4 regions of the Glutamicibacter sp. ZJUTW genome follow, and region 4 is predicted to be linked to each of the others. Evidence: riboswitches for the same ligand, from Rfam matches in the RefSeq annotation. Region 4 holds a riboswitch; each other region holds the start of a gene.
The links. Region 4 has a riboswitch for S-adenosylmethionine ahead of F0M17_RS15780 (acyl-CoA dehydrogenase family protein). Riboswitches for the same ligand answer to the same signal wherever they lie in the genome.
Positions count from the first base shown of each region.

Region 1 (7,158 bases), 510 kb from region 4:
GAGGTCGGCTTCGCCGTCCTTGGCGCCGAAGTCCACCTTCGGTTCCAGGCGGGCCATGGCCAGGGTCGGCTCGGTCACCGCTGCCGAACGGCAGTGCGGAATGGCGATGCCGCCGGGCACCCCGGTAGCGGTCTTGGCTTCGCGGGCCTTGGCATCGGCGGCCAGGGCGGCGGCATCGGTGGCGCGCCCCTGGTTGGCCACCAGCAGGGCCAGCTTCTCGATGACCTCGCTCGTGCTGTTGCCCAGGTCGGCGTCGAGCAGCACGAGCTCTGCGGTGATTAGTTCACTCATGACTCGGTTCCTTGCGTTGAGGTAAGTTCGCTGACGGTTACGGCGCCAGCGGTGAGATCGGATTCTGTCGGGATGGTGGAGCCAGGCAGTTGCGTTGCCGCAGCTCCGTAGGCGACGGCGTTTCTCAGCCGTTCAGGGGCGCTGGCCCCAGCGGCATCGGCCAGCAGGTAGCCGGCCAGCGAGGAATCGCCAGCCCCCACGGTGCTGCGCGGGATGATCGGGGTGTGCGAACCATGCCAGGCGCCCTGCTTGGTGACCAGCAGCGCGCCCTGTGCCCCGAGCGTGGCCAGCACCGCGCCGGCGCCCCGGTCCAGCAGCTGCTGCGCGCAGCTGGCGGCCAGCTCGATGGAGCCTTCCAGTGCCGCTTCGCTGTAGCCGCCAGCCAGCTGCGCCAGTTCCTCGGCGTTGGGCTTGACCAGGTCTGGGATGTGCTGCTGGCCGTGGGCAAAGAGCTCGAGCAGCGGTGCGCCGGAAGTGTCCACGGCGATCTTCGGGCACTTTGCGCCCAGGGCCGCGCGCAATTTTGAGGTCAGCTGCGCATAGAAGCCGGCGGGAACTCCCGGCGGCAGCGAGCCGGCCATCACCAACCAGCTGGCGCCGGCGGCCGCTTCGGCGACCAGCTCGCCGAGCTCGGCCAGCTGCTGCGCATCAAGGGCGGGACCTGGCTCATTGATCTTGGTGGTGGTGCCATCGGGATCGGTCAGGGTGGTGTTGGTGCGCAGCGCTTCGGCGATCGGCAGGTTCCGGTGAGCCAGCTGGTCGTGGGCCAGCGCGGTGACCAGCGGGTCGGTGCTGGCTCCGGGCAGCACGGCCAAGGTGGCGCCACCCGCCGCGGCGATGGCGCGCGAGACGTTCACTCCCTTGCCTGCCGCCTGGACATGGCTGGCCACAGCGCGCTGCACGGCACCGGGAGCCAGCGGCTCGCCCAGCTCGATGGTTTTGTCCAGTGCCGGATTGGCGGTCAGCGTGATGATCATGCGATCACCACCTCGACATCCGCGGCTTCCAGCGCGGCAGCGAGCTCCTCGCCGGGCTGCTGGTCGGTGACCAGGGTGTCGATGTCTTCAAACCGGGCAAAGCAGACCAGGGTTTCCTGGTCGAATTTGGATCCGTCGGCCAGCAGCACCACGCGGCGGGCGCTGGCGACCAGGGCGCGCTTGACGGCGGCTTCCAGCGGGTCCGGGGTGCTCAGGCCGAATCCTGCATGCAGCCCGTTGGTGCCGATGAAGGCGATGTCCGCCCGGTACTGGGAATATTCCTGCACGGTGCGGGCTCCGCTGGAGGCGCCGGTGATGCCGCGGACCCGCCCGCCGATCAGCTCCAAGGCGATATCCGGGCTGTGGACCAGGGCAGCGGCGATGGGCAGGGCATGGGTGATGACCACCAGGCCGTTGCCCGCGGCGCTTTTGAGCATGCGCTCGGCCAGGATTTCCGTGGTGGTTCCCGCGTCGATGACAACTGAGGCGTCGGAGACCGGCAGCAGGCTCAGTGCGCGCTGGGCGATGCGGGCCTTGGGCTCGGAATGGATGGCGGTGCGCACCACGTAGCTTTCCTCGCGGGTGCTCGCCTCGGTGATGGCAACCGCTCCGCCGTGGACGCGGCGAAGGTAGTTCTCGGACTCAAGTTGGGCCAGATCCCGCCGCACAGTTTCCCGGGTGATGTCGAAGCGCTGCGCGAGCTCGGCGACGGTTACTTTCCCGTCAGCTTCGAGCTGCCCAACGATCAGCCGGTGTCGTTCTTCGGCGAACATTCTTGCCTCCGCAATTCCTCATGACCTGCAACACATCAATCTGTGTTTCCATGACTTTATGCCCGATTGCGTGGCATCGTCAAGTAAAAATCTAGGGAAATCTTGGCTTTATTTGGTTTTAAGTGGGTTTCGGGGGAAGGCGAGGAAATTGCATCGCGCATGATTGCGCAGGTGAACTGTACGTTCCTGCCGAATGAGCCGCGGGAAAAGCCCAGTCCCGTCGGCCTGCACGGAAACTCTGGAGCTGTTCCGAACACGTAATGGGTGCATGCAGCTGAATGCTGCATGCACCCACTATGTGGAGCTCCGGACTTTCTAGGCGAGGACCTGTCGCTTCGCGGAAATCACGCCGGTGTTGAATCCGGCCAGGCGCAAACCGCCATGGAAGCGGGCGTGCTCGATCTTCACGCAGCGGTCCATGACCACGTTCATGCCCGCGGCCTCGGCGCGATGGGCCACTTCCTCGTGCCAGGAGCCCAGCTGCAGCCACAGGGTCTTCGCGCCCACGGCCAGGGCCTCGTCCAGCACGCCGGGCAGGTCATCATGCTTGCGGAAGACCTCCACCAGATCCGGGGTCTCCGGAAGATCGGCGAGCGACTTGTACACCGGCTGGCCCAGGATCTCATCGAGTACCGGGTTGATGAAGTACACCTTGTACCGTGAAGAGGAGAGCAGGTAGGTAGCCACGAAGTAGCTGGCGCGCGACGGCTTGTTCGATGCGCCGACAATGGCGATGGTCTTCGTCTCGCGCAGGATCTCCAGGCGCTGCGCGGCTCCCGGGCCTTCCCAGGTGGTTTCAACGGCAGTCATTAGTTTGCTCCCTTCGAAGCGGTTGGCAATGCGCAGGCGGAACCGTCATAAGTTGGCGCTTCGAACTGCGCGGCGGAACCGGCGGCAGCCTCCTGCGAAGCGGCCAGTGCCTGGTCCAGATCCCAGAGGATGTCCTCGACGTCTTCAAGGCCCACGGACAAGCGGATCAAGTCTTCCGGCACGCCAGCGGAGACCAGCTGCTCGGCGCTCAGCTGCTGGTGCGTGGTGGAGGCGGGGTGCAGCACCAGGGTGCGGGCATCGCCGATGTTGGCCAGGTGGCTGGCCAGTTGCAGCGCCTCGATGAACTTGGCACCGGCTTCGCGTCCGCCCTTCACGCCGAAGCTGAAGACCGAGCCGACGCCCAGGGGCAGCAGCTTCTTGGCCTGCTCGTGCTGCGGGTGGGAATCCAGGCCTGCGTAGTTCACGTAGGTGACGCGCTCATCGGATTCCAGCCAGGCGGCGACCTGCTTGGCGTTGGACAGGTGGTTGTCCATGCGCTGCGGCAGGGTCTCCAGGCCCTGCAGCAGCTGGAATGCCGACTGGGCCGGCAGCGACGGACCAAAGTCGCGCAGCTGCTCGCTGCGCAGCTTGGTCAAGAAGCCGTATTCGCCGAAGTTGTCCCACCAGGAGACGTTGCCGTAGCTGGCTACCGGCTCGGTCATGGTGGGGAACTTGCCGTTGCCCCAGTTGAACTTGCCCGACTCGATGACCACGCCGCCCAGGGTGGTGCCGTGCCCGCCGATGAACTTGGTGGCCGAGTGGATCACGATGTCCGCGCCGTGCTCGATGGGGCGAAGGATGTATGGGGGAGTGAGCGTCGAGTCCACTACCAGCGGGATGTTGTGGCGGTGCGCCACCTCGGCCAGGCCCTTCAGATCGGCGATGTCGCCGGACGGGTTGGCCACCACCTCGGTGTAGACGGCCTTGGTGTTCTCCTGGATTGCGGCTTCGAAGTCCGCGGGATCGTTGGAGTCGATAAAGGTGGTGTCCACGCCGAAGCGGCGCAGCGAGACATCCAGCTGGGTGATGGTGCCGCCGTAGAGCTTCGAGGAGGCGACAATGTGGTCGCCGGCTTGGGTCAGCGCCGCGAAGGTGACGAATTCCGCGGCCATGCCCGAGCCGGTGGCTACCGCGCCGATGCCGCCTTCCAGCGAAGCCATGCGCTCTTCGAAGGCCGCCACGGTCGGGTTGCCGATGCGTGAGTAGATGTTGCCGTACTTCTGCAGGGCAAAGAGGTTGGCCGCATCGTCAGCGTCCTTGAACACGAACGACGTGGTCTGGTAGATGGGCACTGCGCGTGAGCCATGCTCGGCATCGGGGGTGCCTCCGGCATGCAGGGCGCGGGTGCGGAATCCAAACTTGTGATCTGCCATGGTGGCTTACGACTCCTTGTCGATTGGGGTTTCGCGTGCACCGCAGGGCGGGCCGCGATCGAGGCAGGAATCCCGGAATCAATGTCGCTTCCTGCCGTTCTCCAACGGGTAAGCGGCTGCATCGTTTCTGGCGGTAGCACCGTAACCACCGGATGTGGCAGGTTGCTGCGGCGTCATCGAACCAGATCTCTCAGCCGCTCGGGATGGTGTAATAATCTTCGCAACATGACCGTTCGTGACCCAACTATGAGTCGTAACGTTGCGTATCGGGCCTGTGATCGGAGATTCTTCGACATCTATGGCACCGGTAGGCTGGAGTCATGGATACTTCGCTGGCACTGGTTCGACACGGGCAGACCGATTGGAACCTTGCAGGCCGACTGCAGGGGCAAACCGACATCCCGCTGAACGAAACCGGACGCGAGCAAGCTCGCGAAGTCGGGCGCAAGCTCATCGGCCAAGACTTTTCGCTCATTCTGGCATCCCCTTTGGCGCGTGCCCGGGAAACTGCCGTGCTGATTGCCCAGCAGATCGGGGCAGAAACGGGCAACGCAGTTCCGGAACTCATTGAACGCGGTTTCGGCCCGCTGGAGGGCCGGATCATGGCGGAGGTCAGCGACGAGGAATCGGCTGCCGCCGCAGACCAGATTGAGCCGCGTGCGCACATCTTGATCCGCGCGGTGCCAGCGCTGCTGGGCCTAGCCAGCAAGCATGCCGGACGCAAGATCATGATTGTGAGCCATGGGGCCACCATGCGCACCATTCGCGACGCCTTGGCAGGAACCAGACAAGCCCAAGGCGTGGAGAATGGCGAAACTATCGACGTGGATTTGGCCCGGCTTGAGCAGCTCGCCGGTGAATCCGACTTGGTGGCATTCTAGGAATCCGTGCGGCAGCGGGGTGAATGAAAAAATTTTTCATTCACACCTCACAGAACAGGTGGCCGTTGCGTTTACATGGTGAGAGGCCAGCAGGTCGCGAAATCCCAGGAGAGCCATGCAAGCACCATTCGAGCGGATAGTCCAAGACTATGGACTGAACGTCCTGCGTGTTTGCCGCGCCCTGCTGGATGAGCACCGCGCGCAAGATGCCTGGTCCGAAACCTTCCTCGCCGCGCTCAAGGCGTACCCGCAGCTGCCAGATGATGCCAATGTCCTGGCGTGGCTGGTGCGCATTGCCCGGAACAAGGCCATTGACGAGTTGCGCAAGCATAAGCCGGAGATCCTTAATGACCAGGACATGGATGGTCCCGCGTCCGGGATGAACCGGCCGGATCTGCAGTTGGACAATCTTCAGCTCTGGCACGAGGTGAATCAGCTTCCCGGCAAGCAAAGGCAGGTCGTGGCCTATCGGTACCTGGGCGGGATGAGCTACGCGCAAATTGCCGAAATCCTTTCGGGCAGCGAAGCCGCTGCCCGCAGGGCCGGTGCCGACGGGATCAAGAACCTGCGGGTCCGGCTAGACGACCAGGAACTATGGCGGGAGCAGCCATGAACGAAAAAAATTATCAGCAGCAGGCGACGGCCGCTGAAATGCAAACCCTCGACGCGCTGCAAGGCCAGCTCGCTGAAAAAGCCCGCGCGCTTGAACTTGTCGATGTCGCCTATCGGGTGGTCGACAGCCCAGTGGGTTCATTGCTGCTGGCCAGCACCGATGCCGGGCTGGTGCGGGTGGCATTCGAATCCGAGGGCCACGACCGGATACTTGAGCTGCTCTCGGAAAAGCTCAGCCCACGCATCCTGCGCGACAAGTCGAGCCTGGATGGGACCGCCCGGCAACTCGATGAGTACTTCGCGGGCACACGGCACAGTTTCGAGCTCCCGGTGGATCTGCAGCTCTCTACGCAGTTCCGCCGCCAAGTGCAGCTGGAACTGGGGCATATCGATTACGGGCAGACCCTCAGCTACGCCCAGCTGGCGCAGCAGATCGGCAAGCCGAAGGCGGTGCGAGCCGTCGGCTCAGCGTGCGCCACCAACCCGATTCCCATCGTGCTGCCCTGCCACCGCGTGCTGCGTACCGATGGTTCGCTGGGTGGCTACCTGGGTGGCTTGGAAGCCAAGACGGAACTGCTGAAACTGGAGAATCCGGACTTCGCCGGCAGCGCGGCGACGTTGTTCTAGCGGCCAAAAACTGCATAAAAAAAGTGCTGGGCTGTTGCTCCCCACCAGGGGAGCAACAGCCCAGCACTATCTGCCAGAAGCTAGCGGCCGGTTAGCGGCTACTTGGCCAGCAGTTCGAAGCGATCCGCGTCCATGAGCTTGGCCCATGCAGTAGCGAAGTCCTTGACGAACTTCTCCTTGGCGTCGTCCGAGGCGTAAACTTCGGCGAGAGCACGCAGTTCCGAGTTGGAGCCGAAGACCAGGTCCACGCGGCTGCCGGTCCAACGGCCGTCGGTGGTGGTGTAGGTCTGCTCGTCAGCCGACGGGGTCCACTCCAGACCGAGTTCCAGCAGGTTCGCGAAGAAGTCGTTGGTCAGAGCGCCCGGGGTGTCGGTGAAGACGCCCTTGTTCGAGCCGTCCCAGTTGTTGCCGATGACACGCAGGCCGCCGAGCAGCACGGTCATCTCCGGAGCCGACAGGCCCAGCAGGTTCGCGCGGTCGATCAGCAGGTACTCGCTAGGCAAGTTCAGGAAACCGGAGTCGTAGTTGCGGAAGCCGTCAGCGACTGGCTCCAGCCAAGCGAACTGCTCCACGTCGGTCTGCTCCTGGGTTGCGTCAACGCGACCCGGGGTGAATGGAACCTCGACTTGCTGTCCGGCTGCCAGGGCAGCCTGCTCAACACCGACGTTGCCGGCCAAGACCACAACATCGGCGAAGGATGCCTTGATCTCGGAGGTGGCGTTGAACTGGTCAACGATTTCCTCGAGCTTGGCGATTACTGGCTTCAGCTGCTCCGGCTGGTTCACTGACCAGGAAACCTGCGGCTCCAGGCGGA
Region 1 is NZ_CP043624.1:246,537-253,694, forward strand. Features, by position in the region: gene F0M17_RS01210 (fructose-specific PTS transporter subunit EIIC) at 1-291, opposite strand, end outside; gene F0M17_RS01215 (1-phosphofructokinase family hexose kinase) at 288-1,268, opposite strand; gene F0M17_RS01220 (DeoR/GlpR family DNA-binding transcription regulator) at 1,265-2,041, opposite strand; gene F0M17_RS01225 (CoA-binding protein) at 2,357-2,851, opposite strand; gene F0M17_RS01230 (O-acetylhomoserine aminocarboxypropyltransferase/cysteine synthase family protein) at 2,851-4,224, opposite strand; SAM riboswitch class I at 4,323-4,434, opposite strand; gene F0M17_RS01235 (histidine phosphatase family protein) at 4,545-5,105, shown strand; gene F0M17_RS01240 (RNA polymerase sigma factor) at 5,221-5,718, shown strand; gene F0M17_RS01245 (methylated-DNA--[protein]-cysteine S-methyltransferase) at 5,715-6,344, shown strand; gene katG (catalase/peroxidase HPI) at 6,443-7,158, opposite strand, start outside.
Region 1: linked by a shared signal. The riboswitch ahead of F0M17_RS01230 (O-acetylhomoserine aminocarboxypropyltransferase/cysteine synthase family protein) and the one ahead of F0M17_RS15780 (acyl-CoA dehydrogenase family protein) in region 4 are both predicted to bind S-adenosylmethionine.

Region 2 (7,158 bases), 520 kb from region 4:
GGTGCGCTGGGTGCTCGGTTCGGTGATGGCGATGCCGGGCACCTTGAAGTACTTGCCCTCGTGCTCGATCGGGTGCACCTTGGCAGGGTCGGTGTAGATGCCGCTGGCCTTGTCGGCCTGCACCGCGTCCTCCTCCCAGGAGCCTTCGAGCAGCTTGTAGACGACCTCAAGGTACTCGTCCGCGTGGTTGTAGCGCTCGTCGTGCTCCATCTGGTCGTCCTGGCCCATGTTGCGCGCGGCGGAGGGCAGGTAGCCGGTGACCACGTTCCAGCCCACGCGGCCGTTGGTCAGGTGGTCCAGGGTGGCCAGGCGGCGGGCGAACGGGTACGGGTGCTCGTAGGCGGTGCCGGCGGTGACACCGAAGCCCAGGTTCTCGGTGACCGCTGCCATCGCGGAGACCAGCATGAACGGGTCGTTGACCGGGGCCTGGGCGCCGGTGCGCAGCGGGGACTCGTTGCTGTCGTTGAACACGTCGTAGGTGCCCAGCACATCGGCCAGGAACAACCCGTCGAACTTGCCCTCTTCCAGCACCTTGGCCAGGTGGGTCCAGTAGCCGATGGTCTTGTAGTCGGCGGCTTTGTCCTGCGGGTGGCGCCACAGGCCCGGCGACTGGTGCACCACGCAGTTCATGTCGAATGCGTTGAATAGGATCTCGCGCTTGTTCTCGCTCATGTCTTTGCCCCCATTAGGTCGATGTTCATGGAAAGTATCTGGTTTGCGTCGCGGGCGCTCAGGCCCGCTGGGTCGAATCTTCGCCGGTGACGGACAGCCGCTGCGGCTGGACTCCGTTGATCTCGTAGTCCCCGACGATGCGCGCCTTGTAGATCGCCGGGTTGTGCGTGGCGATGGTGCGCGCATTGCGCCAGTGCCGGTCAAGGTTGCAGCCGCTTCTGGTGGACGAGGCACCCAGCCCGTCGAAGAGCTTGCTGGTCACCCCGATGGCCAGCGGCTGCACCACGGTTTGGGCACGGTTGGCGGCCAGCTCGCAGACCGCATAGCGTTCCTCGTCGTTCAGTCCCGGATCGCCCAGGGCCGCCTCGACTTCGAGCACCGCGCCGATCACCACCGAGTCAGCGGCGAAGGACTCCGCGGACACCTCGCCCACCAGCTGCAGGACCTGGGGTTCCTGGTACACCGGCACCCCGGTTCCGGTGGTGAAGATGCGGGTGCGTGCCTGCACGGCGCTGCGCAGGTCGTTCAGCGCGGCGCGGGCGATGCCTGCCTGCACGGACATGAGCACCAGCTGGAAGATCGCCGCTTCGGAGTCGTTGCGCTGCTGCGGCATGAAGCAGTCCACCGGGACCTGATGGAATTCGGTGGTGCCGGTTCCGGTCAGGCCCTGGCCGAATCCGTCCCAGTCATCGAGGATCTTGACGCCGCTGCGCTGGGTGGACACCACCGCGATCTGGCGTCCGGCAAGCTCAGGGTGGGCCACCGCAACAGTGGTCCAGTCGGCAAAGATGGTGCCGGTGCAGTAGTACTTCTCGCCGTCGACTACCCAGCGCCCGTCCACGAAGCTGGCCTTCGTATTCAAGGTGCCCAGGGCGTTGCCGCCGCGCTCGGTGTAGGCGTTGCCGACAATCTGCCCGGCGGCGATGCGGGCCACCCACTTCTTGCGCAGCGCCTCGTCTTCCAGTGCCAGCACATTCTCGACAAAAGCGATATGCGCGCGCCACAGCTGGCCTACATGGGAGTCGGCCTCGGAGAGCTCGATGAGCAGGCGGAAGACATCCACCAGCCGCGCACCGTAGCCGCCGTCGGCCACGGGAAGGCGCAGTGCGCCGAAGCGCTCGCGGTTCAGCAGGCCTACCTGCTCGAAGGGAAGCACGCGGTTCAGGTCGCGGTCCTTGGCGGTCGCGGCGATCTGGGCGAAGACCGGGCGGAAGATTTCGGCCAGCCGGTCGTACTGCTCATCCGCGCCGGGGCCAGGGGTGATCTTGAGCAGCTGCCGGGTGGGCAGCTGCTCCTCGAACTTGTCCAGTTCCAGAGCGCTGGCTTGCGAAGGATCGCTGAGCTGGTTGAAGTCCAGCCCTGGGGCATTCGGTGATTCGCCAATAGGCATCAGGGTTCTCAATTCTTTCCATCGGTCCTGGCGGTAGCACCGTCCCGCTCTTCGGGTGGTTGCTGCGGCGTCATGGAGCCAGATCTCTCAGCCGCTCTGGATGGGTCGTCATTCATTTGTAACGGTAATAATCCGGCCCTTCCAAGCCGCGAAGTCATATTTCGCCTCAGAGCGTGGAGGCCCTAGGCTCAATTCCCACAGCCTAATCGCCGTCCCATCGAAGATGAGTTGCACGGATTGGCTTGCAGTCGATCAAACCGGACCTAGGTGAAATAAATAACGAAATTTCTGGGCAATGTGACGCAGTTGTCGAAGATTTTTTCATGTTACGCAAGATTTGCGTCCAAATCGTTCGACTCGCTGTAATAGAAGGGTAACCATCCCGAGCGGCCGAGAGATCTGGCTCTTTGACGCCGCAGCAACCACCTTCGGAGCTCCACCTCCGCAGGCCGGTGCTACCGCCAGGACCGATGGAGATTGATATGGCTCTTACCATTGCAGCGCCCGAGGCAACTTCAACCACCTCAACCGCACTGGACGTCCAATTCAGCAACGTGTCGCGGACCTTCACCACAAAGAAGGAAAGCCGCACCGTGCTGGCCGACATCAACTTGCACATTCCAGCCGGCCAAGTACTCGCGATCCTAGGCGCCAGCGGCTGCGGAAAATCCACGCTGCTGCGTTCGGTCTCCGGGTTGGACCACCCCTCCACCGGTGACATCCGCACAGGCACCCACGAGGTCAACGGCATCAACGAGCTATGCGCCGTTGCTTTCCAGGAACCACGGCTGCTGCCGTGGCGATCGGTGCGCGAGAACATTGCGCTGGGTCTGGCCCCAGGAACCGAGAAGGCCTCTGGCGACGCGCTGATTGATGAGCTGATCGAGCTGACCGGGCTGAGCCATGCAGCCAGCCTGCGCCCGCGGGAGATTTCCGGCGGCATGGCCCAGCGTGTTTCGCTGGCTCGCGCGCTGGCCCGCCGCCCGGGCGTATTGCTTCTCGATGAGCCCTTCGGCGCACTCGATGCCCTGACCCGCCTGAAGATGCAGGATTTGCTGCTCTCAATTCACGCATCATTCCCCACCACGGTACTCATGGTGACCCATGACGTGGACGAGGCTTTGACCTTGGCTGACCGCGTTATCGTCTTGGGACGCAGCACCGGGAACGGCGCGGCTGGTGTCATCGAAGACCTAGCGATCTCCGCCGGGCAACCGCGCCGGCACACGGACGAGAAGTTCGTTGCCGATCGCCTGCACCTGCTGCGCCTGCTCGGCGTCGACCCAACCAACCATTAATCCAGGGAACGCATTGGATCCTCGGCGATCCTTGCTCTTTGCCCTATCGTCCATCCGCTTGCACGCATAATTCTAGGATTCTCCATGCTCTTGAACCGCTTCTCCCGCCGCACCGCACTGTCCGCCGCCGCTTTGCTCATGGGCGCAGTTGCCCTGACCGGCTGCGCTGGCGAAAACGCTACGGCCGACTCCGGTGATCAGACCTTGTCCATCGACTTTGCCACGTACAACCCGCTGAGCCTGGTGCTCAAGGAAAAGGGATGGCTGGATGCGGCCGCCAAGGAACAGGGCGTTGACGTCGAGTGGATCCAGTCCGCAGGTTCCAACAAGGCCAATGAGGCGCTTCGCGCCGGTGCTATTGATGTCGGTTCCACCGCCGGTTCCGCAGCGCTGCTGAACCGTTCCAACGGTGCACCAATCAAGACCGTCGCCCTGTACTCCCAGCCGGAATGGGCAGCCCTGGTAGTGGACAAGGATTCAAAGATCGAGTCCGTTGAAGACCTGGCAGGCAAGACCGTGGCCGCCACCAAGGGCACCGATCCCTACTTCTTCCTGCTCCAGGCTCTGGACACCGCGGGACTGAGCGAAGATGACATCAAGCTGCAGAACCTGCAGCATGCCGATGGCCGCACCGCGCTGGTCAACGGTTCGGTCGATGCCTGGAGCGGCCTGGATCCAATCATGGCCGCCGCCGAAGAAGACGGCGCGCAGCTGGTTTACCGGAACCTGGACTTCAACACCTACGGTGCGCTGAACGCCCGCGAAGATTTCATCGAGCAGAGCCCCGAACTGGCCCAGCTCGTGGTCGACGCCTATGAGAAGGCTCGCGGCTGGGCTGCCGAGAACCCTGGGGAAACCGCTGAGATCCTGGCCGACATTGCAGGGCTCGAACCAGAAGTTGCCAAGACCGTGATCGAGGAACGCTCCAATCTGGACGTTCCGGCGGTTCCCGACGCCAAATTCACCGGAGTGCTGAGCAACATTGGCCCCACCCTGGTGGCCAGCGGCGATGTTTCCAAGCAGGAATCCGTAGATGAAGCACTGGCAACCCTCGTTGACGACCAGTTTGCCCTCAAGGCAGATGCTACGAAGATCTCCGGAGAGTAAACAGCGATGAGCACCGCAAACGTAGCTGATACCCGGGAAAATCCGACACCTGCCAAGCACAAGGCAGGCATCGCCGCAACGATCCTGCGAGCACCCAAATGGCTGCTTGCGCTGATCCTGCCGCTGGCCACCCTGGCTGTCTGGCAATTCGTCACGGTGAGCGGCACCGTTGCCCCGTGGACGCTGCCGACTCCAGGCTCGGTCGTTGCCGCCGCCTTTGAGCTCCTCGAAGATGGCGATCTTGGCAAGCACATCGGCATTTCCACCCAGCGTGTTCTGCTCGGCTTCGCCTTTGGTTCCCTGCTCGGCCTGGCGCTGGGCGCCCTCGTCGGCCTGTCCAAATTGGCAGATGCGTTTCTGGGCCTAAGCATCAGCGCCCTGCGCGCCGTCCCTTCGCTGGCTTGGGTTCCGTTGCTGGTGCTCTGGATGAAAATGGGCGAAGATTCCAAGGTCACGCTCGTGATCATCGGCGCGTTCTTCCCGGTCTTCACCACCGTCGCCTTGGCATTGCGCCATGTCGATGCCCACCTGATCGAGGCCGCTCGCTCCTTCGGCTTGAAGGGACTGAAGCTGCTGCGCACAGTCCAGCTGCCCGCGGTAGTCCCTTCCATCTTCTCCGGACTGCGCTTGGCACTGGCCCAAGCGTGGCTCTTCCTGGTCGCGGCTGAACTGCTCGGAGCGTCGATGGGCTTGGGCTTCCTGCTCACCGATTCGCAGAACAATGGCCGCCTGGACCGCCTGATCATGACCATCGTGCTGCTGGCCGTCTTCGGAAAAATCACCGATGCCCTGCTATCGATAGCCGAACGCTGGGCGATCAAACGCTGGACCTAGCCCCGGACGAGCTAGCACCGGCTGGCAACGCTATCCCTTCCCCCACCAAAGAAAGTTTGCAATGACCACCGAATTGGCAACAACCTCAGCACCTGAATCAGAGGCGGCACGCCAGGAATTCTGGGACGAAGCGGCGCACCTTTTGGATTGGGACACCCCGTGGCACACCACCAGCCGCATCATTCCGGCTGACCCCCAGGCGCAGCGCGGCCCGGAAATTTCCTGGTATCTCGGCGGCAAGCTGAACGCGGCAGTGAACTGCGCCGACCGCCACGTCGCCGCAGGACGCGGCGAGAAGGTTGCGCTGTACTTCGAAGGCGAACCCGGCGACCGCGTTGCAGTCACCTACAAGAATCTGCAGGAGCGGGTTTCCCAAGCTGCCAATGCCTTGGAATCCCTGGGCGTGGTGAAGGGCGACCGCGTGGTCATCTACCTGCCGGTGCTCATTGAAACCATCGTCATCACCTTGGCATGCGCCCGCATCGGCGCCATCCACTCGCTGGTCTTCGGCGGGTTCTCTGCCGAAGCGCTGAAGTTCCGCGTGGAAGACACCAAAGCGAAGGTGCTGGTCACCACCGACGGCCAGTTCCGCCGCGGCACCTCGGTCCCGGTCAAGGACAACGCCGATGCGGCAGTTGCCGGCGAGAACGAAATCGAAAAGGTGCTGGTGATCCGCCGAACCGGAGATGAGATCCCGTGGACCGAGGGCCGCGACGTCTGGTGGCATGAGGTGGTTGATACCCAGTCCACCGAGCACACCCCGGAGTTCTTCGACTCCGAGACGCCGCTGTTCATCATGTACACCTCGGGAACCACCGGCCAGCCCAAGGGCCTGGTGCACACCACCGGCGGCTACCTGACGCAGGCGGCCACCAGCTACAACATGCTGTTCGCCAATCCAGACGAGTCCCAGCGCGGGCACGATGTGCACTGGTGCACCGCTGACCTGGCCTGGGTCACCGCCCACACCTACGAGATCTACGGTCCACTGGCTAACGGCGTCACCCAGGTCATCTACGAGGGCGTGCCCAACGCCCCGCATCCGGGCCGGCACTTCGAGGTCATCGAACGCTACAAGGTCACCAGCTACTACACCGCTCCCACCTTGGTCCGCTCGCTGATGGGCTGGTTCCCCGACGGCATCCCGGCAGAATATGACCTGTCGTCGGTGAAGATCGGCGGCACCGTGGGCGAAGCGGTCAACCCCGAGGCGTGGAAATGGTTCCGCCAGCAGATTGGCCGCGACACCGCGGCGGGCCTGCCCATGGTCGATACCTGGTGGCAGTCGGAGTCCGGCGCGACAGTGCTTTCCCCATTGCCTACGGATGAGCACTTCAAGCCGGGTTGCGCCGCACGTCCGCTGCCGGGCATTTCGGTGGACATCGTTGACGCCAATGGCCGCAGCATGCCGGCCAACGAGCAGGGAAATATTGTCATTACCCGCACCGGCCCGTCGATGGCCCGTACCGTTTGGGGCAATCCGGCACGCTACTACACCAGCTACTGGGAACAATACGTCGAGCAAGGCTGGTTCCTGGCCGGTGACGGTGCCCGCTTCGATGAGGACGGCGACATCTACATCCTGGGCCGCACCGATGACGTGATCAACATTTCCGGCCATCGGCTGTCCACCATCGAGATCGAGTCGGCGCTGGTCACCAACCCCGGTGTGGTGGAAGCCGGCGTCTGCCCCACCCCGGATCCCAAGACCGGACACGCTGCTACCGCCTTCGTGGTGCCGCTGGACAAGACCCTGATCGCCGAGTCGCCTGATGCGGATCTCGCTGCCCGGCAGGCCGAATTCATCGCCGAGCTTCGCGAGACCGTCGCGGTCCAGATCGGCCCGATTGCCAAGCC
Region 2 is NZ_CP043624.1:258,483-265,640, reverse strand. Features, by position in the region: gene F0M17_RS01290 (LLM class flavin-dependent oxidoreductase) at 1-672, opposite strand, end outside; gene F0M17_RS01285 (acyl-CoA dehydrogenase family protein) at 731-2,062, opposite strand; SAM riboswitch class I at 2,078-2,169, opposite strand; SAM riboswitch class I at 2,437-2,539, shown strand; gene F0M17_RS01280 (ABC transporter ATP-binding protein) at 2,545-3,360, shown strand; gene F0M17_RS01275 (aliphatic sulfonate ABC transporter substrate-binding protein) at 3,445-4,467, shown strand; gene F0M17_RS01270 (ABC transporter permease) at 4,474-5,301, shown strand; gene acs (acetate--CoA ligase) at 5,363-7,158, shown strand, end outside.
Region 2: linked by a shared signal. The riboswitch ahead of F0M17_RS01280 (ABC transporter ATP-binding protein) and the one ahead of F0M17_RS15780 (acyl-CoA dehydrogenase family protein) in region 4 are both predicted to bind S-adenosylmethionine.

Region 3 (7,158 bases), 170 kb from region 4:
CCTCGCGCACGCCGCGCAGGCACAGGTGGGTTCCTCCTGCTGCGGTAACGGCCCATGGGGTGCACCATCCATTGCAGTGGAACATCGGCAGGGTCCACAGGTAGCGGGTCTTGGCGGTGAAGCCCTGGTGGTGCGCTTCGCCCAAGGAATTCAGGTAGCTGCCGCGGTGCGAGTAGAGCACGCCCTTCGGCTTGCCGGTGGTGCCTGACGTGTAGTTGAGGGTGATCGGCGCCCGCTCGTCGGCTATGGCATAGGGAAGCTTCTCATCCGAGGTTTCTGCGAGCAGCTCGTCCAAGGTGGCGTCCACTTGCACTTCGGGACGCGGTCCGGAGTACTGGTCATCGGTGATTTCGATGAGCGCCTCCAGCGTCGGGTTCTCCCGGCGCAGGGTCTTCGTATTCTCCAGCAGCTCGGTGTCGGCAAGCATCAGCTTGGTAGCCGAATGATCAATGATGTACTGCAGCTCGTGGGCCGAAAGGCGGGTATTCAGGGCAATGAGGACGCCGCCAGCCAGCGGTACGGCGTAATGCGCCATGAGCATTTCGGGAGTATTCGGTGCCAGCACGGCCACGCGGTCGCCCGGTTCAATGCGCGCCTTCAGCGCCTGGGAAAACCGGTGCACGCGTGCTTCGAGTTCCGCGTAGGTGTAGCTGCGAGTTCCATGGATGACGGCGGTCTTCTTCGGATAGGCCTCGGTTGTGCGCTCAAGGAAACGCAGCGGGGTCAGTTCTGAATGGTTTGCACGGGTCATGACCATGGGGTGACGTCCTTTGTTCTCTGTTACTGTTCCGCTGCAGCCGGGTTCGCCGGCTCGGAATATGGAGTGGATCACACTGATTCATATCGTGGCATGAAACTGCAGTTCTATCTACGAAACGAAGTTTCATTTCGTTGAATGGATGCATTGCAGCGCCGAGTGCACAGCAGTGGCGCTGGCATGCAGGAAAGGACTGCAAGTCTTCCCCTAGACCAGGATGCATGCCATTCTCTAAGCATGACACCTGTCCGCACTCCTGCTGCCCAGAGCCTGCAAGCTGCGCTCGGCGCCGGTGTGGATCCACTGGGTTACGCCCGGCAATTGCTGCCCTTGCATCGCGCCTGGTCCGAGGGCGCGCGCATCCGGAGCGAGGTGCGTCCGGTCATTGCGCGCTCCTGGAAGCGGGCTCCGGGCCGCGGTGGAGAATCCAGGTTGCTGCCGGAGGAAGAGCTGGCTGCTCGCCGGCGGGGCAACCAGGAAATGTCGATTCTCGGCCAACTGCTGGGCGACCGGCTCCTGCCCCTGGCAGGGCAGGCAGAAAACCAGCTGGTCATCACCGACGAGGAAGGCTACATCCTCTCGGTGCGCGGCCCGCGCGCCGTGCGCCGGCAAAGTGACGGTATCGGCTTCATTCCTGGAGCGCGCTGGCGGGAGGCGGATGTGGGAACCAATGGCATCGGCACGGTTATGGTCGACCGGATTCCCATTCAGGTCTTCGGCCCGGAGCATGCCCGCGAGGAGCAGCATGCCTGGGTGTGCACCTCGGCGCCGATCGTCAACCCGGCCACCGGCGCCTTGGCGGCCACGGTGACTCTGGCTGGGTCCTTCCGTACCGCGCATCCGCACACCCTCGCGCTGGTTTCCGCGACCGCGCGGGAGGCCGAGGGTGAGCTACTGCGGCTGCACCAGCTGGAGCTGGACGAGCTGCGCAGTGCCGTGGATGGCCCGGGCGGACGCTACGTGCTGGTGGATGGGCATCTTGCCGTGGCCGCCAGCCGAGGATTCGACTGCCCGGCACGCCTCCCTGTGCCTGGGGGGCTGCAGGAGGGCAACGTCTGGGTACGCGGTCTGGGCGCCATGCACGCCGCACCGGTCCCCGGGGGATGGTTACTGCGTCCCGTTGCGGAGCGGGTAGTGCTGGAACTGTGCTCCGGCCCGGTGCCTAAGGTGGTGATCAGCGTGGGCTCGGAACGCACCGAAGTGCCACTGGGGTGGCGGCATTGGCAGATCCTGGAGCTTCTAGCCCGTCGGCACCAGGGTGTCGATGCGGACGGGCTCGCTGAGCTGTGGCCTAGGCCCGTGAGTGCGGTGACGGTGCGCGCCGAGGTGTCACGGCTGCGTGCCAAGCTCGGCGGAATCATCGCCGCGCGCCCATACCGGCTGACCGTGCCGGTGGTCTTCTCCTGCTGACATCGCGCAACCTTTTGCAACCCTTTCTTCTTGTGATCCACGTCATAATCTGGATTCCACGCGGCAGGGCACCTGACGCACCAATTAGACGGTTCCAGAAAGAAATGAAGTGATGACGATGGCCGAGAACTCCCCGGAAACCCAGGCACGATCATGGCTGGCGAAGCTGCAGCAGGCGTTGTCGGCCAGTGATTCCGCCGCCGCAGTGCAAATGTTCGGCGAGGAATCCTACTGGCGCGACCTGACCTCGCTGACTTGGAACCTGCATACCGCGGAGGGGCGCGACGGCATCCAGTCCATGCTGCTGGGCATCGATGCCGGGGCCTGGCCGCGCAACCTGCAGGTGACCAGCGCCACGGAAGCCGAGGGCGTCATCGAGGCCTGGTTCACCTTCGAGAACGATGCGGTGCAGGGCAAGGGCCTGTTCCGGTTGCGCGACGGGTTGGGCTGGACAATGCTGTCCACCGCGCAAGGACTGCGCGACTTCCCCGAGCCTTCCGGGGCGCGCCGCGAATTGGGGGCGGACCACGGGGCGGACATGGTCTCGGAGAACTGGCTGGACCGGCGGAAGAAGGCCCAGGAATCCTTGGGAATCACTGAGCAGCCCTATGTCCTGGTCATCGGCGGCGGCCAGGGCGGCATCGGCCTGGGTGCGCGGCTGAAGCGCATGGGCGTGCCCGCGCTGATCATCGACAAGCATCCCAAGCCCGGCGACCAGTGGCGTTCGCGCTACCACTCCCTGGCCCTGCACGACCCGGTCTGGTACGACCACATGCCGTATATCGAGTTCCCCGACCACTGGCCGGTGTTCACCCCGAAGGACAAGATGGGGGACTGGCTGGAGTGCTACACAAAGCTCATGGAGCTGGACTACTGGTCCCTGACTGAGGCGGTGGGCGCACGCAAGGACTCCGAAGGCGAGGGCTGGATCGTCGACGTCATCCGCGACGGCCAGCCGCTGACCCTGCGCCCCGCCCATCTGGTCCTGGCCACCGGCATGTCAGGCATCCCGAACCTGCCGCAGTACCCGGGGCAGGACATCTTCGCCGGCGAGCAGAACCACTCTTCGACCCATCCTGGCGGAGAGGCCTACCGGGGCAAGAACGTGGTGGTGATCGGGTCGAACAATTCAGCCCACGACATCTGCGCCGACCTGGTGAACAACAGAGCGAAGCCGGTCATGGTGCAGCGCTCCAGCACCCATATCGTGCGTTCCGAATCGCTGATGAAGACCGTGCTCGGCCCGCTGTACTCGGAGGAGGCGCTGGCCAACGGGATCGACCACAATACCGCGGACTTGATCTTCGCCTCGATCCCGTACAAGGTTCTGCCCGAGTTCCACAAGCCGGCCTTCGCCCAGATCCGCGAGGATGACGCTCAGTTCTACCAGTCGCTGACCGATGCCGGGTTCGATCTGGACTTCGGGGACGACGACTCGGGCCTGTTCCTGAAGTACCTGCGCCGCGGTTCGGGCTACTACATCAACATCGGCGCCTCGGAGCTGGTGGCCGATGGTTCCATCGCCCTGGCCAAGGGAGAAGTCTCGCACCTGACCGAGCATTCCGTGGTACTGGCCGACGGCACCGAGCTGCCCGCCGATGCGGTGGTCTACGCGACCGGTTACGGCTCCATGAATGGCTGGGCCGCGCAGCTGATATCCCAGGAGGTCGCCGACGAGGTGGGCAAGTGCTGGGGACTGGGGTCGGGCACCACCAAGGATCCCGGACCGTGGGAGGGGGAGCTGCGCAACATGTGGAAGCCGACCAGGGTCAAGAACCTGTGGTTCCACGGCGGCAACCTGCACCAGTCGCGCCACTACTCCAAGTACCTCGGGCTGCAGCTCAAGGCCCGCTACGAGGGGCTGGGCACCCCGGTGTACGCACTCGCCGAAAGCTTCCACCGGCTCTGAAGCGCGGAAGTACCTGGGGTTTCCCGGCCCTCCTGGACCGTGATTGGTCCGGGCGGGCCGAGGCTCGTTGCCAACCGGCAGAACAGGTACTGGGGGCCGAACCGGGCAGGGATTCCGTTGCAAGCCGGTTCCTCAGCATTAAGGCGAACAGGACATGATGTGTGGCGAACAAATGAACGATTGCGACCAGAAATGACCGCAGTTCACCGAATGAATACCGGAGTATTTCGATTTAAGAAGTGAATTGTTTGACGCTGCTTCGTAATCACCCATATTGTTTTAAGCAGAATCAAGAGCATCAGCTATAAGCCCTGGCTTGCTGATCGGCAACCCTCTCAACGGTAGTGGGGTGCTCCAGGTGAGGATTCGGTTCCACGCAAAAACGTGCTGGAACAAGTACCGCACACGGCGCGGAACTCCAACTCTGGCGGCTTCGAGAAGCAAGAAGCTCCGGCGTGCGGACTACTGCGCGGTGGGCAAGACCCGAAGGAATCGAGCCATGTCATTGAATCTTGAACTTGACCCGTTGACCCTGCGCAAGGTTTTCGCTCAGCATCCGTCAGGCGTAGCCGCCCTCTGTGCAGAACTGGATGGCGAGAAGACCGGCATTGTGGCTTCGTCATTTACCGTGGGTGTTTCCCTCGAGCCAGCACTGGTGATGTTCGCCGTGCAGAAATCATCGAATACGTGGCCAAAACTGCGCAACGCTGGCCGCATCGGCGTTTCGGTGCTCAGCGAACGCAATGAAGGAGTGTGTGCTCAGATCGCGTCGAAGAACGGCGACCGATTCCGCGGGATCGACACCTATTCCTCGGAGCAGGGCGCACTGTTCATTAACGAGTCCACGCTGTGGCTGGAAACCTCGATTTACAACGAGGTCGAAGCGGGGGATCACTGGGTGATCTTGATGGAAGTCCACGGGCACCGCATCTCGAAGCACTCACCGCAGATCTTCCACGATTCGCGCTTCCATTCACTGCCGGTTCCCGAGCTCGTCTAAGCCCTTCTGAACTTCCAAAGCTTCGGCCAGATCAACGTATTGATCTGGCCGAAGCTTTTTTGATTTCGAGGCCTGCAGAATCACTTTATACTTGCGCCAATCTGAAAACTAGGCGCGATGCCTCTTGATCTCCGGGCGCACCGGCCGCAACCCTGGACTACATGCAGCCCATGCACTGCGGGCAAGTTCGACGTGTAATTGCACTTCCACTGCAGCTGATTGCGGAGGTAAATCGGCGGCAGTGCGCCAAGAGCCCAGTTACGGCTTCAAATTCACGCAACGCCACGTCGGCGACATCAAGTTATCCACGGCCCTGAGCGGTGAAATTCTTGTCGGTTGTGAACTACTTCGGGCTCGGAGCCTTGATAGCGAACATTAATCCGTGGTGACTAAGGGTTTTGCAAAATTAACAGTATCCACAGTGTTATCCACAAAACTGTGGATGAAGTGTGGGGAAATGTGAACAAAGGAGCAAAAACCCCGGAAACTGGGCGGTTGTGGGTGTTGATAACCTCGATGTGGTTGGCGTGACCTTCAATGAATTAACTTTCTTTCCACAAGTGTGAAAATGCAAACAGCCTAGTCAATCGGTGTTACCGGTGTGTAGAGTGGGGTAATCCACAGGGTTCTCCCCAGACTGTGAACAGGGGAGTCCACAGGTAGCGGTGTGTTATCCACATATTCTGTGGATAATGAGGTTTACGCCTGTTAATAACAGCCCTAGTGTTGGCTTCGGGAGAGAAATATCCACAGGCGCTTTACAGCTAAATGTCCGTATCGACTGACATGATGAAGCGTTGCCATGAGGGCAAGGAGAATTTTCCCAGCGGGTCAATAGGGGATGGAAGTGTCTGCAATGAGTGCTGAGCCGGTTTACGAAGGACGGGAATCCGACGCAGGGCGTAAGCCGCCACAGGATATCGAGGCCGAAATGTCGGTGCTCGGCGGCATGATGCTTTCCAAGGATGCGATTGCCGACGTCGTTGAATCCATCCGCGGCACCGACTTCTACCGTCCCTCCCACGAATCCATCTACGAGGCAATCGTTGACCTCTACGGCCGCGGCGAGCCAGCCGATGCGGTCACCGTAGCCGACTTGCTGACCAAGCGCGGCGAAATCTCGCGCGTGGGTGGCGCTGCCTACCTGCACAACCTCATCCAGCAGGTTCCCACTGCGGCGAATGCCGGGTACTACGCAGAAATCGTGCGCGAACGCGCAGTGCTGCGCCGGCTGGTTGACGCCGGTACGCGCATCGTCCAGATGGGCTACTCGCCGGATGGCGAGGTCGACGCAATCGTCAACGAAGCCCAGGCCGAGGTGTACAAGGTTGCCGAGAACCGCAGCAGCGAGGACTATGTGCGCCTCTCGGACATCATCGAAGACACGGTCGACGAGATCGAGAACGCGGCCAACGCGGGCGACGGCATCACCGGTGTGCCCACCGGCTTCTACGAATTCGACGAGCTGACCCAGGGCCTGAAGGGCGGCCAGATGATCATCATCGCTGCCCGTCCCGCCGTCGGCAAGTCGACCTTCGCGCTGGACTTCGCCCGTTCGGCTGCCATCAAGCACAACATGGCCACCGTGTTCTTCTCCCTGGAAATGGGCCGCAACGAAATTGCGATGCGCCTGCTCTCGGCCGAAGCGTCTATCCAGCTGCAGGACCTGCGCAAGGGCTCGGTGGAAGATGCGCAGTGGACCAAGATCGCCACGACCATGGGCCGGCTCAACGAAGCCCCGCTGTTCATCGACGATTCGCCGAACATGTCCATGATGGAAATCCGCGCCAAGTGCCGCCGGCTCAAGCAGCGCAACGAGCTGCGCATGATCATCCTCGACTACCTGCAGCTGATGAGTTCGGGCAAGCGCGTGGAATCGCGCCAGCAGGAAGTCTCGGAGTTCTCGCGTAACCTCAAGCTGCTCGCCAAGGAACTCGACGTGCCGCTGATCGCGCTATCGCAGCTGAACCGTGGTTCGGAGCAGCGCACCGACAAGCGGCCCATGGTCTCGGACCTGCGTGAATCGGGTTCGATCGAGCAGGACGCCGACATGGTCATCCTGCTGCACCGCGACGACGTGTA
Region 3 is NZ_CP043624.1:3,523,345-3,530,502, reverse strand. Features, by position in the region: gene F0M17_RS16540 (AMP-binding protein) at 1-757, opposite strand, end outside; gene F0M17_RS16535 (helix-turn-helix domain-containing protein) at 995-2,167, shown strand; gene F0M17_RS16530 (NAD(P)-binding domain-containing protein) at 2,280-4,076, shown strand; SAM riboswitch class IV at 4,364-4,481, shown strand; gene F0M17_RS16525 (flavin reductase family protein) at 4,576-5,076, shown strand; gene dnaB (replicative DNA helicase) at 5,933-7,158, shown strand, end outside.
Region 3: linked by a shared signal. The riboswitch ahead of F0M17_RS16525 (flavin reductase family protein) and the one ahead of F0M17_RS15780 (acyl-CoA dehydrogenase family protein) in region 4 are both predicted to bind S-adenosylmethionine.

Region 4 (7,158 bases):
CCGCATCCAGGTGGCCCTTGAGCATGCGTTCTTGCAGCTCGGCGCCATCGCCTTCCACCAAGGTCACCTGCAGGTCCGGGTGGACATTGGTGAAGCGTTCGCAGATCACCGGGATCCAGAACGCTGCCAGCGAGGAATAGCAGCCGATCACCAGCGGGCCCGAGAGCTTGGTCTGGCGTTCGACAATCAGGTCCTGCACCTCTTCGGCATGGCGCACCAGCGCCCGCGAATCCAGCAGGAAGTCGGTGCCGACAGCGGTGAGCACCACCCCGCGCGCCCGGCGGCGCACCAGCAGCTGGGAGCCGACGGCGCGCTCCAGCTCGTCCATCGACTGCGACATGGCGGCCTGGGAAATATGGCACTGCTTCGCCGCCGCGGAAATGGAGCCGAGTTCCGCGACGGCGACGAAGTACTGCAGCTGGCGCAGGGTGTAATTTATCACCCACACAGTCTAGCCAGCGGGCGATTCTGCAGGCGCAAAACAACAGGCCCAGCATCGGCAAAGAATGCTGGGCCTGCTACGGAAATGGAAGCTACTTCGAGGCGCCGATCGCCCACACGCGTGGAAGCTCGGTGCCGTTGACCGCCAGGTCGCCAATCAACCGCGCCTTGAAGACCCAAGGGTTGTGGTTGCCCGCGGTTCGGGCATTGCGCCAGTGCCGATCAAGGTTCTTGCTCACGCTCGTCGCGCTGGCAGCCAGCGCATCGAAGGCATGTGTGATGGCATTGAGCACCAGCGGGGTGAGCACCACCTGCGCCTGCGCGCTGGCCAACTCGGCCGCATCATTGGCCGCTTCGTCCTCTTCTGCGCTCGCCTGGCCGGTGTGCAGCGCCAGCGCTGTTTCGTAGGCTCCCTGCAACGCCGCCGAAACGCGTTGAACCGTTGCCGCGGCGGCGAAGGATGCAGCAGAGACCTCGCCGATCACCTGCAGCAGCTGCGGGTCTTCGGCCGCCACATTGGCTGCGGCATGGCTGAAGGTCCGCTTGCGCGCTTTCAGTTCGGCGGCGAAGTCCCGCTCTGCCGCTTTGGCGGAGCCGGCCAGGACCGCCAGCAGCACCTGCTGGTAGAACGCGGTCTGGTACTTGAAACGGGTGTCGAAGTCGATCAGGTCTTCCTCGGCCACCACCGCATCGGTGAACGTGGAGGTTCCGGTACCCGTGGTGCGCTGGCCGAAGCCATCCCAGTCATCGGCCAGCTCGACACCGGGCTGGTGGCGGTTGACCGCGGCGATCACGCGTTTTCCGGTGTCGGTGCGCTCTGCATAGGTGTCCAGCCAGTCAGCGAAAATTGAGCCGGTGGAATAGTACTTGGTTCCATTGATCTTGAACCCTCCCTCGCCGTCCGGGGTGACCTTGGTGATCACGTCGCCGACCTTCACGGTTCCAACCTCGGTCCACGAGTTGCCCACCAGTTCCCCGGCGGCGAAGCGGGCCAGCCACTTGTCACGACCCGGACCCGGCTCTGCCACCAGCCGATCCTCGACGAAGGCGAAGTGCGCGCGCAGCGCCTGGGCGATATTGGAATCAGCGGCCGCAAGATCCACGAACAGCTCGAAGAGCTCAGGCAGGGTCGCCCCGGCCCCGCCGTGCGATTCCGGAACCCGGATTGCGCCGAAGCCGGCGGCAGCCAGGTCCGCGACTGCCTGGTAGGGCAGTTCGCCGGTGCGGTCGCGTTCGGCAGCTCCCTGCGCGATGTCCGCGAAGAGCGGGGCAAAACGGGCTTTGAGCCCTGCAAGCCGAGTGCCAGTTGCAAGTACAGTCATCGTTCAGTCCAATCCGTGGGAATTTCTAGGTGTAGAGCGAGAGCGGCTGGGATTCTCCGCGCAGGAAGTACGCGCCGACCTCGATCTTCTTGTAGTCCACCGGGTCATGCAGCGAGTGGGTGCGCACATTGCGCCAATACAGGTCCAGGCCCACCGAGCTCGCGGTCGAGGATGATCCGGTCACCTCGAAGATCCGGTTCGCCACCTCGACGCCCACCTCGGTGGAAACCACCTTGGCTTCGGCAATTTCCACTGCCAGCGCGGCCCGCTCGGGCTGGGTGACGTCTCCGGCCTTCGACAGCAAGGCATCGAATTTCCGGCCGAGCTTCTCGGTCAGCGCCGCCACCGCGGCGGTGCGGGCCTTGAGCTCCCCGACGATCCGCTGGAAAATCGGATCCTGGGCGTAGGTGTCGGCCTGCGAGAACAGCCAGGCGTTCTTGCGGCCCAGCAGGATCTGCTTGCCACGCTCCAGCGCTCCTTCGGCAATGCCCAGGTAGAAATTGGCGAAAGCCAGCTGGATGCCCGGGGTGAGCAAGGTGGACACCGGTTCGTCGGTGACGAATCCGAGCAAGTCCTCGGCTTCAAGCCTGACGTTGTGGTACTTCAGCGAGTTGGATGCGCTGAGCCGCTGGCCCAGGTAGTCCCAGTCGTCAACGATTTCCAGTCCTTCGATGTCGCGGGGCAGCACGAAGGCGAGAATCTGCCCGTCGTATTCCCCGCCCTGGACCAGCGCGTTGATGACGATGACCTCGCCAACACCGGAACCAGTGGAGAACCGCTTGGCCCCGTTCAGCCGGTACCCATCCCCTTCGACGCTCAGCGTCAGATCCGGGTCAACCGGATTCACCGAATCGCCCCAGAGCCACCCGCCTTCCACGGTGCGTTGCCACCACTTGCCTTGCGCCCCCGCCGGAGCATAGAAGGCAATGCCCGACTGGTTGATGTAGTGGTAGGCCAGCAGCTGCGCGATGGATCCATCGGCCGCCGCCAGGATGCGGACCACGTCGAATGCCGTTTCCCAGTGGGCTCCTGCTCCGCCGAATTCTGCAGGCACCAAAAGGTTCAGCAAGCCGGCTTCGCGCAGCAGCTGCACCTCGGCGAATGGCTGCTGGTTCTTGCGGTCGCGTTCCAGGGCGTCTTGTGCGAGCGTGCCTGCCACCTGCTGGGCAACTTCGCGCCACTGCTCCAGCTCGGTTTCGCTGGCGTTCCCATAGTAGGGAACTCGGCGTAGTCCGGTGTCTTGTACGGTATCTTGCACTGTCATCTTCTTCTCCCTTGCGTTGCAGGTTCCGAAGGACGCAGGGTCCCTGCGATTCCATCGATCCTGGCGTTAGCACTACCTGCGGGATGCAGGCTTGCTGCGGCGTCGCGGAGCCAGGTCTCTCAGCCGCTCTGGATGGGTTGTGCTCCGAGTCAACCACTGCCGGCAGCAGTCACGGAAGGGCACTGTCATGCGAGGGAACGGCAGGACAAAATACGTCATCTTCGAGCCACCTGCTTGCCTGATCGATGGCTGCGCGGCCTTCATATGACACTTGCATGACGAAATTTGAACTCGGGAACTGCGCAGCTTCCGAATAGGATGGCTGTTCACGGCGAATAGGCAGGATAGGTGGAACGTGGATCCAGCAAGCGTCATCTCCTTCATGTTCGGGTTGCTGGCCATCACTTTGGTGGCAGCGCTCCTCGCACCCATGGCCCGGGATGGAAAGCTCGCGCGCAATGCGGCCATCGGCATCAGGACGCGCCACACCTTGGCCAGCAACGAGGCCTGGTTGGCAGGGCATCGGCGGGCTGCGCCGCTGGTGGCCGCGGCTTCCTGGGCCGGCTGGGCCATGTTGTCCGGTGCAGCGATCCTCTGCGTGCTGGGCCAGTTCGGTTTCGCCTTCGCCACGACCGGCGCAGGTTATCTGGCCATTATCGTGTTGCTGATGGTCTCGGCTGCCAAAGCGAACCAGGCCGCGCGAGGCATCTAGCGGGCAGGACGTCGCTCTTCGGCTACCGCTTTCAGACACATCCTTAAAGCAACGGATCGCGCCATCGGCAGATGGTGCGATCCATTGCTTGCTGGGCCAGCGTCCTGCTACAGCAGCACGGCTCCCAGGAGCAATACCGTCAGGAAGGCGGCGGTACCCTGAATGGCGGTCGCCACGCTCAAGGTCTTGTATGCGGTAATCACCGGAATGCGGCTGAGCTGCGAAACAACCCAGAAGTACGAGTCGTTGGCGTGCGAGACAACCATCGCACCGGCACCGACGGCCAGTACCGTGAGCACCATGCCCAGTTCCGAGCCCAGGCCCAAGGAGCCGAGCATCGGCGCGACCAGCGCGGAGGTGGTCACCATGGACACGGTGGAGGAACCCTGCGCGGACTTCAGCGCAGCGGCGATCAGGAACGGCACCGCCAGGCCCAAGCCCAGGCCGCTGAGCGAATCCGAAAGAATTGTGGTCAGATCCGAGGCCGCCAGCACCGCGCCGAAACCGGCACCGGCGCCGGTGATCAGCAAGATCGGGGCAGCGGTGCGCACGGCTTCATGCATCTGCTCGTTGAAGACCGACAGCTTGCTGTCGCCGCTGAGCAGGAAGGCCGAGGAGATCAAGCCGAAAATCAGCGCGATCACCGGAGTACCGATGAAAGAAAGGATTTCCAGGGCGATGCCCTCGCCGAACGGGAGCGAAGGCAGCTTCGCAATGGAGGCGGCGCAGATCAGCACGAGCGGAACCAGGATCGGCATGAAGGCCAACGCCGGGTGGGGCAATTTGCCGAAGCTTGCGCGCAGCTGCTCGTAGTCGAGTTCGGAGAGGTCGTCTTCGCCTTCACTGGGCAGCGGAGTCCACTTGGACTTGTTGAAACGGCTGGCGTAGGCCAAGCCGGCCAGCGCCGAGATGGCGGCAACTGGCAAGCCGACTGCGATGATCAGGCCCAGGTTGTCGGCAACGCCGATGCTCTCGGCTGCGGCCAGCGGTCCCGGAGTCGGAGGCACCATGGTGTGGGTTGCGTACAGGCCGGTCATCAATGCGATGGATGTCGCCAGCGCGGAAACTCCGGTGCGCAGGGTGATGGCTTTGCGCAGCGAGTTGAGCACCACGTACCCGGAGTCGCAGAAGACGGGAATGGAAACGATGTAGCCGATGATTGAGAGCGTCAGGTTGGGGAACCGCGTGCCCAGCACCTTGATCAGCGCATCTGCCATGGAGATCGCGGCGCCGGATTTCTCCAGGATGACGCCAATCATTGTTCCGAACAGGATCACCAGACCGATGTTGCCCATGGTACTGCCGAAGGCCGTGGTGACCGTCGAGGCCACATCGGCCAACGGAATCCGGTAGGCGAAAGCGGCCAAGATGGCGGCGCCAATGAGGGCGAGGAATGGGCTGATCTTCAAGCGTGCCGTGACCATCACGATGGCCACGACAAGGATCAGCAGAACAAGCAGTTCATACACGGCGGGTTGGCTCCTTTGCCAATAACGGTAGTGCTCTGCGCCTGGCCCACGATGGCACAACCGGTGGATCCGCCCCGTCGGCAAAGCTGCTCAAAGCCTTGGCTGTTGGACTAGATGCCTCCGTGCCGCCACGGAATTCGGGCGCAAAGATCGATCATCCTGCCAATACTAGAAAAACCCGCACCGATTACCTATGGGCACACGACCATATTTGCCCACTTTCGATTTGGGTCAATGTGTGCAAATATCCGGCTACTGCCACAACTGTCACCGCAACCCAGTTCCCGGGTCCTAGAAAATATGCAGCTGCCCCAAGGCCTCTCTCGCGTAAATCGCATGCTGGAGTTTCAGTGACTCGCTGGACTGCCGAATGTCCACACCGGTGATCTGGCTGATCCGCTCAAGCCGTTGCACCAAGGTGTTGCGGTGAATATGCAGATCCGAGGCGGCTTGGCTCATCGATGCAGCCGTCGAAACCACCAAGAGGGTTTTGGCTTGTTCCCCGTTGAGCTGTTGCGCCGGAGCAGCAGCATATTCCAGGCTGCGCGCTGGGGTGCGGGCGATAGCCACCGCAATTTCCCGGCTCCACATTCCGCGCTGGGCATGGCGGGGCACGAGCGACGGGTACCCCAGCAGCACGCGCAGCGCTTCGGTTTCGGCCATGAGCTCCTCCGCAGTTTCCACCGGCATGGACACAAGGAAACGTTCCTCGTTCAAGAGCTCTTCAGCGAAAGCAGTCTCGTGGGCTGCGCGCAGCCTCCAGTACGCACCGGACAGGCTGATCCAAGACGTGCGGTGGTGCTCCTTGGCGGGTTCTTCGAGCAACGGATCCTCGACGCTTCGCGGGAGCCATGCTTCGATGCACTTCGGCCCGCGCAAGCCATGGGCAGCCAGCGAGCGGTCGATGACTTCGGGGGCCACGCGGCCTGCGATCAGCGCAGAAATGATGTCTCGGGCCTCGGTCTCGCGGCGCGCACTGCGCGAGTGCTCGTAGTCCTGGGCGAAGAGCAATTGCACCGTCAAGGCAATCAGGCCGGCCAGCGGCTCCACCTCATGCGGAGCACCGGTCACGCCGACAACTCCGCACAGCTGGCCGTTCAGGGTCAGAGGGACATTGACCCCTGGCAGGGTTCCCGCGGAACCGTCAGCCTGGCTGACCCGGATGATGGCGTTGCGACTGATTGCCTCGGCGCTGCCGTCGTGGTGGGTGCCGATTCGCGCGGCATCGGTCGAAGCGATGATGACCCCGTGAGCATTCATGATGTTCACGTTGCGGTTGATGGTCGGAGCAATCGTGTCGACAACTTTCTGCGCCAATGCGCTGGCCAGCCGCGGTTGCTCCTTTTCGCTCATGAGCTCATCCTATCGGCTCGGGAGTGCACCAACATGAAACATAAGCGCACACAAGCAATCAAGGTTCCGGGCTGACAGCAACAGTTACTCGAAGCATCATCAATAAACCACCCGCAGTCACAGACATGTGATCGCCATCACCAGCAGCGGGAACCGATGCGCCGCGGTAAAGCTAGAAAATTTTCCAAATCAGAAAATACATTTATTGCTTGACAGTGCATTAGATCACACGCAATATGTTTATAAGCTTTCGGCCAAACAGCATCTCGGATATTTGTTGCGCTTGCCCGGATAGAAGACATGGGGAGTAGAAGTTGTGAGAAAAATCAGGTCGTCCGGGGCATTGCTAGCCCTCTTTCTCTTGTTTATCTGCGCTTTCTTCGGTTATCCGCTGGCAATGCTCATTTACGGCACTTTCCGCAGCGGACAACCGGGCACCGAAGGCTCGTTCGGCCTCGCCGGCATCGTCGATGCCTACGGTGATCCCGCGACATGGGAGACCCTGTGGGCCTCGGTCATCTATGCCGTTGCGGTGCAGTCCATTGGCATCATTGGCGGATTCATCTTTGCTTGGATTTCCATGCGGACCAAGACTCC
Region 4 is NZ_CP043624.1:3,358,327-3,365,484, forward strand. Features, by position in the region: gene F0M17_RS15770 (LysR family transcriptional regulator) at 1-442, opposite strand, end outside; gene F0M17_RS15775 (acyl-CoA dehydrogenase family protein) at 534-1,763, opposite strand; gene F0M17_RS15780 (acyl-CoA dehydrogenase family protein) at 1,789-3,021, opposite strand; SAM riboswitch class I at 3,076-3,166, opposite strand; gene F0M17_RS15785 (SdpI family protein) at 3,383-3,739, shown strand; gene F0M17_RS15790 (GntP family permease) at 3,847-5,208, opposite strand; gene F0M17_RS15795 (sugar diacid recognition domain-containing protein) at 5,500-6,561, opposite strand; gene F0M17_RS15800 (iron ABC transporter permease) at 6,959-7,158, shown strand, end outside.